4 regions of the Streptomyces sp. NPDC030995 genome follow, and region 4 is predicted to be linked to each of the others. Evidence: riboswitches for the same ligand, from Rfam matches in the RefSeq annotation. Region 4 holds a riboswitch; each other region holds the start of a gene.

Region 1 (3,626 bases), on a different contig from region 4:
GCCGCTTCCCCGGCCGAGGGGACGCGCGGAGAGTGGATGTCCCAGACGCCGGGGCCGACCTCGCGCGGGTAGCCGGCGCCGGCGAGCTCGTCGGCGACCTGCATGTGCGAGCGGGCCGCCTCCAGGCTGATGACGTCGGCGTCGAGGTTCTCGATGGCTTCGACGATGTCGCCGAACTCGGCGTAGCACATGTGGGTGTGGATCTGGGTGTCCGGGCGCACGCCGCTGGTGGTGAGGCGGAAGGATTCGGTGGCCCAGGCCAGGTAGTCGGCGTGGTCCGCGGCACGGAGCGGCAGCGTTTCGCGCAGGGCGGGCTCGTCGACCTGGATGACGGAGGTGCCGGCCGCCTCCAGGTCGGTCACCTCGTCCCGGAGCGCCAGGGCGACCTGGCGGGCGGTGTCGGCGAGCGGCTGGTCATCGCGGACGAAGGACCAGGCGAGCATGGTGACGGGGCCGGTGAGCATGCCCTTGACCGGCTTGGGCGTCTGCGACTGGGCGTACGTCGTCCAGCGCACCGTCATCGGATCGGGCCGCGAGATGTCCCCGGCCAGGACCGGCGGGCGTACGTAGCGGGTGCCGTAGGACTGGACCCAGCCGTGCTGGGTGGCCAGGTATCCGGTGAGCTGCTCGGCGAAGTACTGGACCATGTCGTTGCGTTCGGGCTCGCCGTGCACGAGGACGTCGATGCCGGTCTTCTCCTGGAAGGCGAGGACCTCGCGGATCTCCGCCTCGATGCGCTCCTCGTAGGCGGCCGTGGCGATGCGTCCCGCGCGCAGGTCGGCGCGGGCGGTCCGAAGGTCCGTGGTCTGCGGGAAGGAGCCGATGGTCGTGGTGGGGAGCACCGGAAGACCGAGGTGGGCGCGCTGGGCGGCGGACCGCTCGGTGTAGTGCTGCGAGCGGCGGCCGTCGGCGTCGGTGATCGCCGCGGTCCTGGCCCGGACCGCCGGGTCGTGCGTGAGGGCGGAGTTGGCGCGGGAGGCGAGGTCCGCGCGGTTGGCGGCGAGTTCGGCGGCGATGGTGTCGGTGCCCTGGGACAGGCCGCGGGCGAGGGTGGTGATCTCGGCGGTCTTCTGACGGGCGAAGGCGAGCCAGCGGCGGACCTGCGGGTCGATGTCGCGCTCGGCGGCGGCGTCCAGCGGGACGTGCAGGAGCGAGCAGGAGGCGGCGACGTCGACCCGGTCCGCGAGGCCGAGGAGGGTGGCCAGGGTGGCCAGGGACTTCTCGTGGTCGTTGATCCAGATGTTGCGGCCGTTCACGACGCCGGCGACCAGGCGCTTGCCGGGCAGGCCCCCGATGGCGGCGAGGTCGGCGAGGTTGGCGGCGGCGCGGTCGGTGAAGTCGAGGGCGAGTCCGTCGACCGGGGCCTTGGCCAGGACGGGCAGGGCCTCGCCGAGCCGGTCGAAGTAGGACGCGATCAGGAGCTTGGGCCGGTCGGTGAGGGCGCCCAGTTCGCGGTAGGCGCGGGCGGCGGCGTTCAGTTCGGCCGGGGTGCGGTCCTGGACGAGGGCGGGCTCGTCGAGCTGGACCCAGTCGGCTCCGGCGGCGCGGAGCTCGGCCAGTACCTCGGCGTAGACGGGCAGCAGCCGGTCGAGCAGGGTGAGCGGCACGAAGTCCGCGGCGACACCGGGTGCGGGCTTGGCGAGGAGCAGGTAGGTGACCGGTCCGACCAGCACGGGGCGGGCGGTGTGCCCCAGGGCGAGCGCTTCGCGCAGCTCGGCGACCTGCTTGGCGGGATGCGCCGTGAACCGGGTGTCGGGGCCGAGCTCGGGGACGAGGTAGTGGTAGTTGGTGTCGAACCACTTGGTCATCTCCAGCGGGGCCACGTCCTGGGTGCCGCGCGCCATGGCGAAGTAGCCGTCGAGCGGATCGGCGTCCACCGCGGCGCGGTGGCGCTCCGGGACGGCGCCGAGCATGACGCTGGTGTCGAGGACGTGGTCGTAGTACGAGAAGTCGCCGCTGGGCACCTCGTGGATGCCGGCGTCGGCGAGCTGACTCCAGTTCGAGCGGCGCAGGTCCGCCGCGGTCTCCCGGAGGGCGTCGGCGGTGACGCGGCCCTTCCAGAAGCCCTCGACGGCCTTCTTCAGTTCCCGGTTCCCGCCTTGCCGGGGGTAGCCGTGGACGGTGGCGCGTGCGGCCGCGGGTTCGGGTGTGGCAGCGGGTGCGGGAGCAGGTGCGGGTGCGGAATTGCTGGTCACGGGACTCTCCTTCGCGAGCGTGTCTCCATGGCCGGTGACCGGCCGGAGGCGCGAAGGGGTGACCAAGCGGGCGGACCGTGAACGCGCCCCGACAGGAACGCGCGGATGTCCGCCTCGCATGTACTCCCCCGGACCCGCCCACGAGGTCACCGGGATCCGTGCGCGATCGGTCGCGTACGGGCAACGGGCAGGTCTTCGGACTCGCGGGCACGCCTGCCGGTTTCCCGGCGGGCACCTACTGGCCGTCGCTTCCCAGGACCGGTTCCGGTCCCAGTGCTCATGACGGCGGTCGTTCCCGCTCACCGCTGCGGGGCAGTCCCGGATTCCCACCGGGTTCCCTCTTACGACGCATCCCGCCTGGCGGACGGGGCGAACCAGCTGCACCGGCCACCCTAGGCCCGCGTCGCGCCGGACGGGTAGCACGGCTCACATCCCGGACGGTGATCTGGGACACGCGGACGGTGAACGCCCAAGGCAGCAAGGCGCGGAGTGGCTCACCAGGCCACTGCGCGCCTCGCTCACACCGCTACGGGCCCCTCATGCCCTGCGGCTCGCCGGAGCCCCTCAGCCCCGGCCGTACGTGTGGAACCCGCGGCCGGCCTTCCGGCCGAGCAGCCCCGCCTGGACCATCCGCCGGAGCAGCGGTGGCGGGGCGTACAGCGGTTCCTTGAACTCGTCGTAGAGGGATTGCGCGATGGCGGCGACGGTGTCGAGCCCGATGAGGTCGGCCAGCTTGAGCGGGCCCATGGGATGGGCGCAGCCCAGCTCCATGCCCGCGTCGATGTCGGCCGCGGTGGCGAAGCCGGATTCGGCCATCCGGACGGCCGAGAGGAGGTAGGGGATCAGGAGGGCGTTGACGACGAAGCCGGACCGGTCCTGGGAGCGGATCGCGGTCTTGCCCAGGGTGTCGTGGACGAAGGTCTCGACGGCGGTGGCGGTGTCCGCCGAGGTGTGCAGGGAGGTCACCACCTCCACCAGGGGGAGGACGGGAACGGGGTTGAAGAAGTGGAGGCCGATGACCCTGTCGGCGCGGCGGGTTGCCATGCCCAGACGCATGACGGGGATGGCGGAGGTGTTCGTGGCTAGGATCGCCCCCGGGTCCTCGACGATCTTGTCGAGTGCGGTGAAGACCTCGGTCTTGGCCTCGGGGTTCTCGGTCACCGCTTCGATGACGAGCTGCCGGTCGGCGAGGTAGTCCAGGTCGCCGGTGAACAGCAGCCGGGCCAGTGCGTCCTCGGCCGAGAGCCGGTCGAGCTTGCCGCGCTGCACCGCGCGCTCCAGTGACGTCGCGACGCGCTCACGGGCCGCACGGGCGGCGGTCGCGTCGGCCTCGGCGACGACCGTGTCCAGGCCGGCCCGGGCACAGACCTCGGCGATGCCCGCGCCCATCTGGCCTCCGCCGACGACGCCCACCCGCCGGATGGCGCCGGG
Region 2 (3,626 bases), on a different contig from region 4:
CGCACCTCGGCCGGGATCCAGCCGAAGCCCTGGACCGAGCCGCTGGAGTCTCGCAGCGCCTCACGGGTCTGGGCGTCCCACACGCCGAGCCGCTTCAGCTCCTCCACCAGGTAGCCGTTGACCTGGAGGAACTCGCCGCTGAGCGTCTCGCGCTTGAAGAGGTTGGAGACCTGCGGCTCGATGCACTCGTACACACCGGCGATCGAGGCGATCGTGGCCGTCGGGGCGATGGCGAGGAGCAGGGAGTTGCGCATGCCGCTCTCGGCGACGCGGGCGCGCAGCGCGTCCCAGCGCTCCGGCCAGTTCAGCTCCACGTCGTAGTGGTCCGGGTGCAGGACGCCGCGCGCGGTGCGGGTCTGCTCCCAGGCCGGCAGCGGGCCGCTGCGCTCGGCGAGGTCGCAGGAGGCCTCGTACGCGGCCAGCATGATGCGCTCGGAGAGCTTGGTGGACAGGGCCTTCGCCTCGGGGGAGTCGAAGGGCAGCTTCAGCTTGAAGAAGACGTCCTGGAGGCCCATGGCGCCCAGGCCGACCGGGCGCCAGCGGGCGTTGGAGCGGCCCGCCTGCTCGGTCGGGTAGAAGTTGATGTCCACCACGCGGTCGAGGAAGGTGACGGCGGTGCGGACGGTCTCGTCGATCCGCTCCCAGTCGATCTCGCCGTCCACGACGAACGCGCCCAGGTTGACCGAGCCGAGGTTGCAGACGGCCGTCTCGCCGTCGTTGGTGACCTCGATGATCTCGGTGCACAGGTTCGAGGAGTGCACGACCGTGCCCGGCTCGGCGGTCTGGTTCGCCGTGCGGTTGGAGGCGTCCTTGAAGGTCATCCAGCCCTGGCCGGTCTGCGCGAGGGTGCGCATCATCCGGCCGTACAGGTCACGGGCGGGCATGGTCTTGCGGGCCAGGCCGTCCGCCTCGGCCTTGCGGTAGGCGGCGTCGAACGCGTCGCCCCACAGGTCGACCAGCTCGGGCACGTCGGCCGGGGAGAACAGCGACCAGTCGGCGTCGGCGTTCACGCGGCGCATGAACTCGTCCGGGACCCAGTGGGCGAGGTTCAGGTTGTGCGTACGGCGCTGGTCCTCACCGGTGTTGTCGCGGAGCTCCAGGAACTCCTCGATGTCCGCGTGCCAGGTCTCCAGGTAGACGGCGGCGGCGCCCTTGCGGCGGCCGCCCTGGTTCACGGCGGCGACGGAGGCGTCGAGGGTCTTCAGGAACGGCACGATGCCGTTGGAGTGGCCGTTGGTGCCGCGGATCAGCGAACCGCGGGCGCGGATGCGGGAGTACGAGAGGCCGATGCCGCCGGCGTGCTTCGACAGGCGCGCGACCTGGTGGTAGCGGTCGTAGATCGAGTCCAGCTCGTCCAGCGGGGAGTCCAGCAGGTAGCAGGAGGACATCTGCGGGTGCCGGGTGCCGGAGTTGAAGAGCGTGGGGGAGGACGGCAGGTAGTCGAGGCGGCTCATCAGCCGGTACAGCGAGGCCACTTCCTCGACGGCAGGGACCGACTCGTCCGCGGCGAGGCCACAGGCCACGCGCAGCATGAAGAACTGCGGGGTCTCGATGACCTGGCGGGTGATCGGGTGGCGCAGCAGGTAGCGGCTGTGCAGGGTGCGCAGACCGAAGAAGCCGAAACGGTCGTCGGCGCCCTCGGCGAGGGTGTGCTCGACCAGCGCGTCCAGGCGGGCCGCGTGGGTCGTCACGAACTGCGCGGTGCGGTCGGCGATGAGCCCCTCGCGGTGGCCGACCGCGACGGAGGCGGAGAAGGAGGTGGAGCCCTGGCCGGCGGCCTCGTCGCGGACGGCCAGCGTCAGCAGCCGGGCGGCGAGCTTGGAGTACGCCGGGTCCTCGGAGATCAGGCCGGCGGCGGCCTCGGTGGCCAGGCCGCGCAGTTCGGCGTCGTCCGCGGCGGCGCTGCGGCCGCGCAGTGCGGCGGCGGCGACCCGGCCGGGGTCGGTGTCGGGGAGGTCCGCCGTCAGTTCGGTGAGGGTACGCAGCAGCGTGGCCCCCGGGCCCTCGGTGTTGTCGCCAGAAGTGGACTCGGCGCGCGGTGCGGAAGGCGCGATGGTCACGGCGGGAGCTCTCCCTCGCTCGGCCCGGTCATCGGCGGAGCGGGGCGCGAGCGGGCGCATGCGGGCGCGCGGGAACGCGACGTGCCGCATGGCGTCCACCGGCCCAACCGCGAGGCCCGGACGTGTCGGCACCCGGTTCGGTCGACCCGGGCGCGCTGTCGGCAGGTCCTCGGACTTGGTGTCCGGTAGGCGGACACTTCATACCGTTGCGGGACAGTTCCGGATTCACACCGGATTCCCCTGCGGCGACAGCAGCCATGAGCATACATGTGGGGGGCTGCCGTTGCGCGACCCCCCACATGTTGTGTCGGACTGCTACTGCTGTGGTACGCGCAGCTCCAACGCGTAGGCCAGCAGCGGCACTGAGGGGACGGGGGACCAGTCCCGCTCGGGGATCCGGACGAAGCCCAGCCGCTCGTAGATCCGGTGCGCGGCGGGACTCTGCGCCTGGGTGGAGAGCACCAGACGACTCACTCCTTCGATGGCCCGGGCCCGCTCGATGCAGGCCCGCACGAGGGCTTCGCCCGCGCCCCGGCCACGCCCGGCGCGGGCAACGGTCAGCATCCGGAATTCGGCCTCGTCCGGCCCGGCGATGTCGGCCATGCGGCTGCCGGGCGGCGCGAAGGTCACCCCGCCGAGCAGGGCGCCGCCCAGCGTGGCCACCAGTACCTCGGCGTCGGCCGCCCGGCCGGCGACATCGCGCAGCGCCCGCTCGTAGGAGTCGTCCGTGTTGTCGTCCAGGAGTCCGTCGTCGAGGTACGCCTGCGCGGTGATGTCGCCCAGTTCCTCGTAGTCGTCCGGGGTGGCTGTCCTGATCACGATGTCCATGCCGTCGAGTCTGCAACAGCTGACGCGAAGGGCCGCCGCATTTCCCGGGGGAGACGCGGCGGCCCTTGCGGCAGCGGTGTGGCTCAGCAGCAGCCGAAGCCCTCGCGGGGGTCGGCCTCGCGCGCGTCCGTGCGGGCGCGTTCGAACGCGCGCCGGGTCATGACCGGCGCGTCCGGGTCGTGGGAGCGGGCGTGGGCCGCGTAGCGGTCGTACGCCGCCTCCCCGGAGAACTCCCGTACGTAGAACCGGGCCCTGGCCAGCACGTCCCGTACGGTGCTCACGCCACGGGCTCCTTGAGCCGTCCGCCGCCCGAGTCGAGGCCCGCCGCGGCGAGCTCCGCCTTCTCCTCGGCGGTCGCGATCAGCCCGGCCGGGGCGATGATCTTCGACTCCGTCCACGGGACCTCGGCGAGGGTGACCGACTCGGGCTTGCGGACGGCCTTCAGGCAGGTGCGGGCGGCGTCCAGCAGCACGATGATGATCAGCAGGGCGAAGACCACGGACAGGACCCCGTCCACCGTGGCGTTGGTGACCACGGTGTGCATCTCGTCCATGTTCTTCGCGGGCTTGAGCACCTTTCCGGCGTCGATTCCGTCCTGGTAGGTGCTGCGCTGGGCGAAGAAGCCGATCTTCGGGTTGTCGGAGAAGATCTTCTGGTAGCTGGCGGTGAGCGTCACGGCCACGTCCCACGCCAGCGGAACGGCCGTCACCCACGCCCACTTGAGCCGGCCGGACTTCA
Region 3 (3,626 bases), on a different contig from region 4:
CCGAGGGTCCAGAAGAGGACGGAGCGGATCTGGTCGGGGTGCGCGGCGAGCACCAGGACGAGGCTGGTCAGCGCGGACAGGATGTACTGGACGGCGACCCCGGCCAGGATCAGCCGGCCGGTGGTCATGGTTCCGCCGCGCCGGGCCATCGCGTAGACGGCGACGAGCGCGCCCATCGAGCCCGCGAAGGCGGCGAGCGGCACACCCACCCCGCCGGCGAACCCGACGGCCCCCGCGCCGAACACGATCACCACCACGGCTCCCGCCGAGGCCCCGGAGGAGGCGCCGAGCAGGAAGGGGTCCGCGAGCTGATTGCGTACGAGCGCCTGCAGCACGGCGCCCGCCACCGCGAGCCCGGCGCCCACGACGGCCCCGAGGAGCACGCGCGGCATCCGGACGTCCCACACGATGGAGGCGAAGGCTCCGGTGCGCCGCTCGCCCGACAGACCGCCGAGGACGATGTCGGACACCCGGCCCGGGGCGATCCGTACGGGCCCCAGCGCCAGACCCGCGACGGCGGACGCGGCGAGCGCGCCGACGAGTACGAGGAGGACCGCGGCGGTACGGAGCCTCACGCGGCGTCGGGGTGGAGCTGGCGGCCCAGGGACTCGATGGCGTCGGCGACGCGCACGCCCAGGACGGCGGAGGAGAGCGGCAGGACGACGAACCGCCGGTTCTTGACGGCGGGAACCCCGGCGAGTGCCGGGTCGTTCAACAGTCGCTGCTTCTTGGCTTCGACGGTGGTGCCGCCGTAGTCGTAGATGAGGACGACCTCGGGCGCCCGCTCGATGACCTTCTCCCACGACACGTCACCGAAGGTGTCCTTGAGGTCGGCGAAGACGTTCGTCCCGCCGGAGAGGGAGACGATCTCGTTGCCGATGCCATTGCCTCCCGAGGTGGAGGCGGAGGCCTCGCCGGAGTCATAGACGAAGACGGACGGCCGGGGTTTGTCCTTGACCCGGGCGGTCACGGCGTCGATGCGGCGCTGCTCGTCCTCGACGAGCTTCGCGCCGCGCTCGGGCACGCCGAAGGTCCGCGCGACCTCGGTGATCTCGGTCTTGAGCTGGTCGAAGCCGACCCGCCCCTCGGAGCAGTACTCCACGTTGAGCCGGGAGTTGATGCCCGCCTTGGCGAGCCCCTCGCGGTCGCGGCCCTGCGCCTTGTCGAAGGCGCTGGCGTACCCCCCGTACACGAAGTCGGGGTCGGCGCCGAGCAGGATCTCCTTGGAGGGGTACTCCTTGGCCAGCACCTTGATCTTGTCGTAGGCGGGCCGGTAGAGCGGCAGCACGGCGTCGTCGAGATAGGCGGATCCGACGATCCGGTCGCCCAGCCCGAGGGCGAGCAGCAGCTCGGTGGAGTGCTGGTTCATGCTGACGGCGCGCTGGGGCGGGGCCTGATAGGTGCTGCTCACACCACAGTTGGTGAGGGTGTACGGGAACCCGGGCGCGGCGGCGGACTCCGTGGCCTCCCCGTGCTCCCGCGCGCCTGGTGAACCACTGCACGCGGCCAGGGGTATCAGAAGTGCGACAGGCAGGAATGCGCGCAAAACGGCGCGGGTACGCGACATGGCGAAGCCTCTCCGGGGGATCCGCGTCCCCTGGTCGACGTGAAGGACGAGCAGAGGCGGTGCGTCAGTGTCTGACTCCCGGTCTCCCGCGAGGGATGCCCGGTCACAGTGGCGGGACCGCACCGGAATCGCACCGGTTTCCTGTCCTGCACCGCCTGGGGTAACGCGACCCAGTCTGCCAGAGCGCGCGTCACCGGCTCCGGAAGGGGTCTGATGCACCGTCGGAACACCGAAGGCCCACGTCAGCAGGATCAACTGCTGATGTGGGCCTTCGTTCATTCCCTGTGGCAGGGGTAGCAGGATTTGAACCTACGACATCCGGTTTTGGAGACCGGCGCTCTGACCAGCTGAGCTACACCCCTTCGCTGGGACCAACCATGGCACGGCCGGGTCCGAAGATCCACTGTTTTTGGCTCGTGTCCGCCTCTCGAGACAGCGGACATGTCGAGCGGTCGATGCCCGGCAGGGTCGCGGGTCGCGGGTGGCGGGACCCGCGGGCACGGAGGATCGTGGGCAGGGCAGCCCGTGGATCGGGAGGTTCCGCCATGCCCCGAAGCCGAGCACCGGGCCGCTCGCGGAGCTTCCTCGCGGCGGTCGCGCTCCTCGTCCCCGCATTGCTGGCCGCAGCCCCCGGCGGATCGGGTGAGACGGTTTCCCTCGCCGGCAACGAGCCCGGGCAGCGGCTCGACGTCAGGCTCACGCAGGTGGTCGACCCGGCCGCCCCCGCGAGCTCCTCCACCCCCGAGCCCGGCGGCGCCGACCGGCTCGTCGCGGTGCGGCTCCACCTGGAGAACACCGGGACCGCCGTCTACAAGGACTCCCCCGCACCCTCCGCGCATCTGCTGGACACCACCGGGCAGCGGTTCACCGGGCTCAACCTCCCGACGACCGCCGGGCCGAACTTCCCCGACACCGTCACGCTCGACCCCGGTGGCACGACGGAGGGCTTCGTCAGCTTCCGGCTCCCCAAGGACGCCGGCCTGGCCGCGGTCCAGTTCGCCCTGAACGGCGGCCTGGCCGACGACGTGGGCCAGTGGAGCCTGCCGTAAGCCCCGTCGGGGCATCTTCGCGGGCCTGCGGTGTCAGGACGCGGGCCAGACCGTGATGTCCGCGGTCACCCACTTGGTCCAGTTCTTCAACTCCACGAGCGACTTGTTCTGGATCACGAACAGCGCGATGTCCCCCGACGGGTGCTTGATACAGAACTCGCTGCCGTTCGCCGCCCCGGCCAGCCCGAAGGATCGGGTGTCGACGTCCGTGAGGGCGGCCCGGCACACGTCGAGGGAGCCGTTCTGATCTTCGAACAGCTTGGTGATCACGCTTGCGTCGCTCTCCAGATCGCAGCCGGTCCTCTCGCAGTTCAGGCGGATGTCCCCGGTGCGGTCCTGGCGCTGAACCGGTTCCCTGAGGTCGGCCGAGTTCGTCACGTCCAGGCGCACCCCGGCGTACGGGACGGCCGTGGGCTGCTTCGACTCCTTGGGCGTGCTCGACGCCGATCCGGAGGCTCCCGCCGTCCCGCCGCCGGTCGCCGAGGCGGCGGATCCCGACGCCGAGCCCGCGGACGAGCCCGACGCCGACGGGGTCTTCTGGGCCGCCGGGGACCCGTCCCGGTCGCGCAGCAGCCTGCCCGCGTCGTCCATGAACCTCCAGGCCAGGCCCGAGAGCAGCAGTGCCGACGCCGCCACCGCCGCGGCGGTGATCAGCGCGGCGCGCCGCTTGCGCGCCCGCCGTTCCTCCGGCGCGGCCTGCGTCGGCGCAGGCCGGCGCCGGAGCAGCGGCGTCGTGCGCAGCGAGGTGGGATCCGGAACCGGAGCCGGTATCTCCACCTCCGGTCCCATCAGCTCGCGCCAGACGGCCGGACCACCGCCCGCGTCGGCGTCCGCCCCCAGCCGCTGCCTGCACCACGCCACGATATCCGCCGGGGTGGCCCGCTCCTTCGGATCGATGGCCAAGCACCGGGCGATCACCGGACGCAGCTGTTCCGGCAGGCGGGACAGGTCGGGCTCGGAGTGCACGATCCGGAACATCACGCTCAGTTGAGGGCCGTCTCCGTACAGCG
Region 4 (3,626 bases):
ACGCGGCCAGCACCACGCCCAGGCGTCCCAGCCCGGCCAGGTTCCCGGTGAAGCTGCCGGCCACCCCGCCGGTACCGACCACGACCGCGGCGACGCCCATGCTGGCGCCCGAACTCACCCCGAGGGAGAACGGGTCGGCCAGCGCGTTGCGGAACAGCGTCTGCATCTGTACTCCGGCGACGGCGAGGGCGGCTCCGACGGCAGTGGCGGTCAGCGCGCGCGGCAACCGCACCTCCTCGACGATCACGGCCCACCTCGGGTCGGCACTGGTACCGCCGAACAGGACGCGTACCACCTCCGCGAGGGGCACCTGGTGCGAGCCGGTCGCGATGGTGAGCACGAACAGCGCGGCTGCGCCGGCCGCGAGCGCGCCGACGACTGCGAGGCGCCTGCGCCGCCCGGGCCGCGGCGCGTCCGGAGTCCCGTCCGGGGCACGGGCCGACGTGGCGGCCGCGGTGACGATCGTCCGGGTCGTCACGCCTTGGAGACCTTGGTGTAGAAGGTGAAGTCGTGGCCCTGAGCCTGGTCGGGGTGGAGCAGGGCGAAGAGGTCGGCGAGGACCAGGTCCGGGCGCAGCACGCCGCGCTCGAAGTAGTCGTTGCCGCCGCCGGGGCCTTGCGCCTTGGTGTTCGTCCAGACCTCACCGGCGGTGACGGCCTTCAGCTCGCCGTACCGGCTGTCGGCCTTCACCGCGTCGGCGGTGGTCTTCCACTGCTGGCCGACCAGCCATACGGGTGCCTCGCCGCCCTTGGCGTACACGGCCTCGAAGTTCAGCTGGAGGTTGCCGGTGCCGGGTTCGTCCGCCCACGGGTAGGTGCCGCCGGCATCCTTGATCAGCTTGCCGGCGTAACCACCGCCGGGAGCCATGTTCCAGGTGCCCTGGTACATGGTGCCGGGCAGCACCTGGACGGGCCTGCCCGCCTTGACCGTCTCGGCGGCCTTGGTGGCGACCTTCTGGTAGTCGCCCTCGATGGTGTCGAAGACCTCGCCCGCGCGCTTCTCCGCGCCGGTGAGCGCGGCCATCGCCTTGACCCACTCGGCGCGGCCGAGCGGGCTCGATTCCAGCCACTCGGCGTTGGCGACGACGGCGATGCCGGCCTGGCGCAGCTTGGGGTACTGGGGATCGTCGGTGCCCTGGGTCATCAGCACGTCCGGCTTGGCGCCGATGACCGTCTCGGCGTTGAGGGTGCGGTCCTTGGCGTACTCGATGACCTTGCCCGCCTTCACCCGCTCGGTCACCTCGGCCGAGCTGATGTTGGAGGCGTTCGCCACGCCGGTCAGCACGTCCAGGGTGCCGGTCTCGGTCAGCAGGGGCAGGTGCGTGGTCGAGGCCGAGTACAGGCTCTTGACGGGGGTGGTGATCTGCGGGGCACCCGCCAGGTCGCCGGTCGGCTTCGGCTTGGGGGCACCGCACTTGACCAGCACGTACGACTCGGGCTTGCCCTTGGGGTACGGCTCGTTCACGGTGAGGACCTGGTAGCTCTTCTCGTACCGGAGCGTGAAGTTCTTGGCGTGCTTCACCGCCGACTTGACCGGGAAGTAGTCCTTGCCCGGGTCGAAATCGGTGATGCAGCCGTCACCCGCCGCGGCCTTTGAGTCGGCGGGCCGGTCCGCGCCGCCGTCACCGCACGCGGTGAGTGCGAGCGCGAGGGCGAGAAACGCCGCCGCGGCGGCCGGACGGCGGCTGGGCATGGCTGATCGTACGGACAAGGTGACTCCTGGTGACATGCGTAGAGAAACGCGCACCGGCAACCGGCGCACGTGATGCGGCTGTACGGGAGGGGAACTCCGTGGCGGGAGAAGGCTCTTCAGAGTCCGAGGGAGCGGGCCCGGGAATCAGGCCGGTCCGGCCGGCTCCCATGGGCAACCGGCAGCGCAAAGCTCACACAAGTACGCAGGCACACGAGTGCCACCGCCTCTCCTGGGGAAATCCGCCCCGTACATCGAGGTGCGACGGCGTGAGTCTCCTGACTCGGGATCAACGCTTCTCCGGCCTTCCCACCCCTTGACGGGCGGTGGCCATGGCGGAGTCGCTCCCCCTACACAGTGGCGGTACCGTGCCGGAATCTCACCGGCTTCCTCGTTCCGCCGTCGCTTGACGGACCGAAGCATCCCAGAAGCCGATACGGCGACGCCAGCCCCACAGCTGTGCGACGAACCACAACAGGGCCCACTCTGACGAGAGTCGACTTCGAGGGCGTCGTATCCCTGGGCCTGTGGCAGTGTGTCCGCCCGACTGTCGGGTGTTGGCCGCGGAGTGCGACGTCAGCTCGGTGCACGGTCGCCTGGATGTGAGCCTGTGTGGTGGTACCGAGACGAGAGCCCGATGCCATGACGCATACGGCATCCAGTGTCGCTGATTTCGGCCGCCGCAACCCCTCCACGCTCCTGCCTCTACCCTTGAGGCCGCCGGCTGATCGATGGCGAACAGCGATGGAAGCGATGGAACGGAGCGTGCGGTGAAGGCGGGGGAAGGGAAGGGCGGAGAGCTGATAGGCAAGGTGCTCGGGGGGCGTTACCGGGTGACCTCCATGGTCGGGCGCGGCGGTATGGGAGTGGTCGCCCGGGCGGTGGACGAACTGCTGAACCGAGAGGTCGCCGTCAAGGTCCTGCGTGCCTTCAACGACGCCTCCGCGTCCGAACTTGCCGATCTGCGGACCCGGATGCAGCGGGAGGCGCAGGCCGCCGCCCGTATTAGGCATGGCGGCGTGGTCACCGTGCACGACGTGACCGAGGAGCAGGGTCTGCCGGTCATCGTCATGGAATTCGTCGACGGGCCCTCGCTCGACGACGTGTTGACGGAGCGTGGCCCGCTGGAGCCGCACGAGGCCGCGGCGATCGGCGCCAAGCTGATGGACGCGCTCGACGCCGCGCACCGGGTCGGCGTACTGCATCGGGACGTCAAGCCCGCCAACGTGCTGATGGAGCACGGCGGGAGGGTCGTACTCACCGATTTCGGCATCGCCACCATGGAAGCCTCCGACGACGACGCCATGGCCAAGCTGACCCGCAGCGGTGACATCATCGGCTCTCTCGACTACCTGCCGCCGGAGCGCGCGCAAGGCAGGGAGCCCGGGCCCGCGTCGGACATCTGGTCGCTCGGCATGACGCTCTACGCGGCCGTGGAGGGCACTTCGCCGTTCCGCCGCACTTCCGCGTGGTCCACGTTGTCGGCCATCGTCACCGATCCACTGCCGGAGCCCCGCCGGGCTGGACCACTCGCGCCGGTGCTCCAGGCGCTGATGGCGAAGGAACCGGAGGACCGGCCCACCGCAGACCAGGCGCGCGGCATGCTGGAGCGCGTCGCCTCGGGCCGGACGGTGTCCGAGGGCCCGACTCCCGCCGCCACGGTGGTTCCCGGGGCTGCGGCTGCCGTCGCACCGCCTCCCGGGTTCGGCCCCCCGATGTTCCCGCAGCCTCAGCCTCAGCCTCAGCCTGCCGGCCACCCGCAGCCCAACCTGCCGCCGACGCTTCCACAGCCCGGTGCGCCGGTCGCGGGCCCCGCTGGAGTCCCCACTGTCGAAGCGAGCCGCGCCGCAGCCCGTCGCGCACGGAGCGGCAGCCGCACCCTCATCGCATCGGTGGCCGCCGCCGTACTCCTCGCCGCAGGCGGCGGAATCACCTAC

The links. Region 4 has a riboswitch for cobalamin ahead of ACZ45T_RS17795 (ABC transporter substrate-binding protein). Riboswitches for the same ligand answer to the same signal wherever they lie in the genome.
Region 1: linked by a shared signal. The riboswitch ahead of metE (5-methyltetrahydropteroyltriglutamate--homocysteine S-methyltransferase) and the one ahead of ACZ45T_RS17795 (ABC transporter substrate-binding protein) in region 4 are both predicted to bind cobalamin.
Region 2: linked by a shared signal. The riboswitch ahead of ACZ45T_RS03090 (ribonucleoside-diphosphate reductase subunit alpha) and the one ahead of ACZ45T_RS17795 (ABC transporter substrate-binding protein) in region 4 are both predicted to bind cobalamin.
Region 3: linked by a shared signal. The riboswitch ahead of ACZ45T_RS12010 (ABC transporter substrate-binding protein) and the one ahead of ACZ45T_RS17795 (ABC transporter substrate-binding protein) in region 4 are both predicted to bind cobalamin.

What each region holds. Positions count from the first base shown of each region.
Region 1 covers NZ_JBVIFS010000020.1:104,208-107,833, reverse strand. Annotated here, with positions in the region: gene metE (5-methyltetrahydropteroyltriglutamate--homocysteine S-methyltransferase) at 1-2,195, opposite strand, end outside; cobalamin riboswitch at 2,365-2,589, opposite strand; gene ACZ45T_RS26720 (3-hydroxybutyryl-CoA dehydrogenase) at 2,760-3,626, opposite strand, start outside.
Region 2 covers NZ_JBVIFS010000001.1:616,206-619,831, forward strand. Annotated here, with positions in the region: gene ACZ45T_RS03090 (ribonucleoside-diphosphate reductase subunit alpha) at 1-2,060, opposite strand, end outside; cobalamin riboswitch at 2,204-2,335, opposite strand; gene ACZ45T_RS03095 (GNAT family N-acetyltransferase) at 2,376-2,888, opposite strand; gene ACZ45T_RS03100 (CstA-like transporter-associated (seleno)protein) at 2,972-3,169, opposite strand; gene ACZ45T_RS03105 (carbon starvation CstA family protein) at 3,166-3,626, opposite strand, start outside.
Region 3 covers NZ_JBVIFS010000006.1:19,924-23,549, forward strand. Annotated here, with positions in the region: gene ACZ45T_RS12005 (FecCD family ABC transporter permease) at 1-575, opposite strand, end outside; gene ACZ45T_RS12010 (ABC transporter substrate-binding protein) at 572-1,567, opposite strand; cobalamin riboswitch at 1,613-1,752, opposite strand; tRNA gene ACZ45T_RS12015 (tRNA-Trp) at 1,853-1,929, opposite strand; gene ACZ45T_RS12020 (DUF4352 domain-containing protein) at 2,113-2,616, shown strand; gene ACZ45T_RS12025 (serine/threonine-protein kinase) at 2,650-3,626, opposite strand, start outside.
Region 4 covers NZ_JBVIFS010000010.1:154,652-158,277, forward strand. Annotated here, with positions in the region: gene ACZ45T_RS17790 (FecCD family ABC transporter permease) at 1-478, opposite strand, end outside; gene ACZ45T_RS17795 (ABC transporter substrate-binding protein) at 475-1,710, opposite strand; cobalamin riboswitch at 1,939-2,123, opposite strand; gene ACZ45T_RS17800 (serine/threonine-protein kinase) at 2,460-3,626, shown strand, end outside.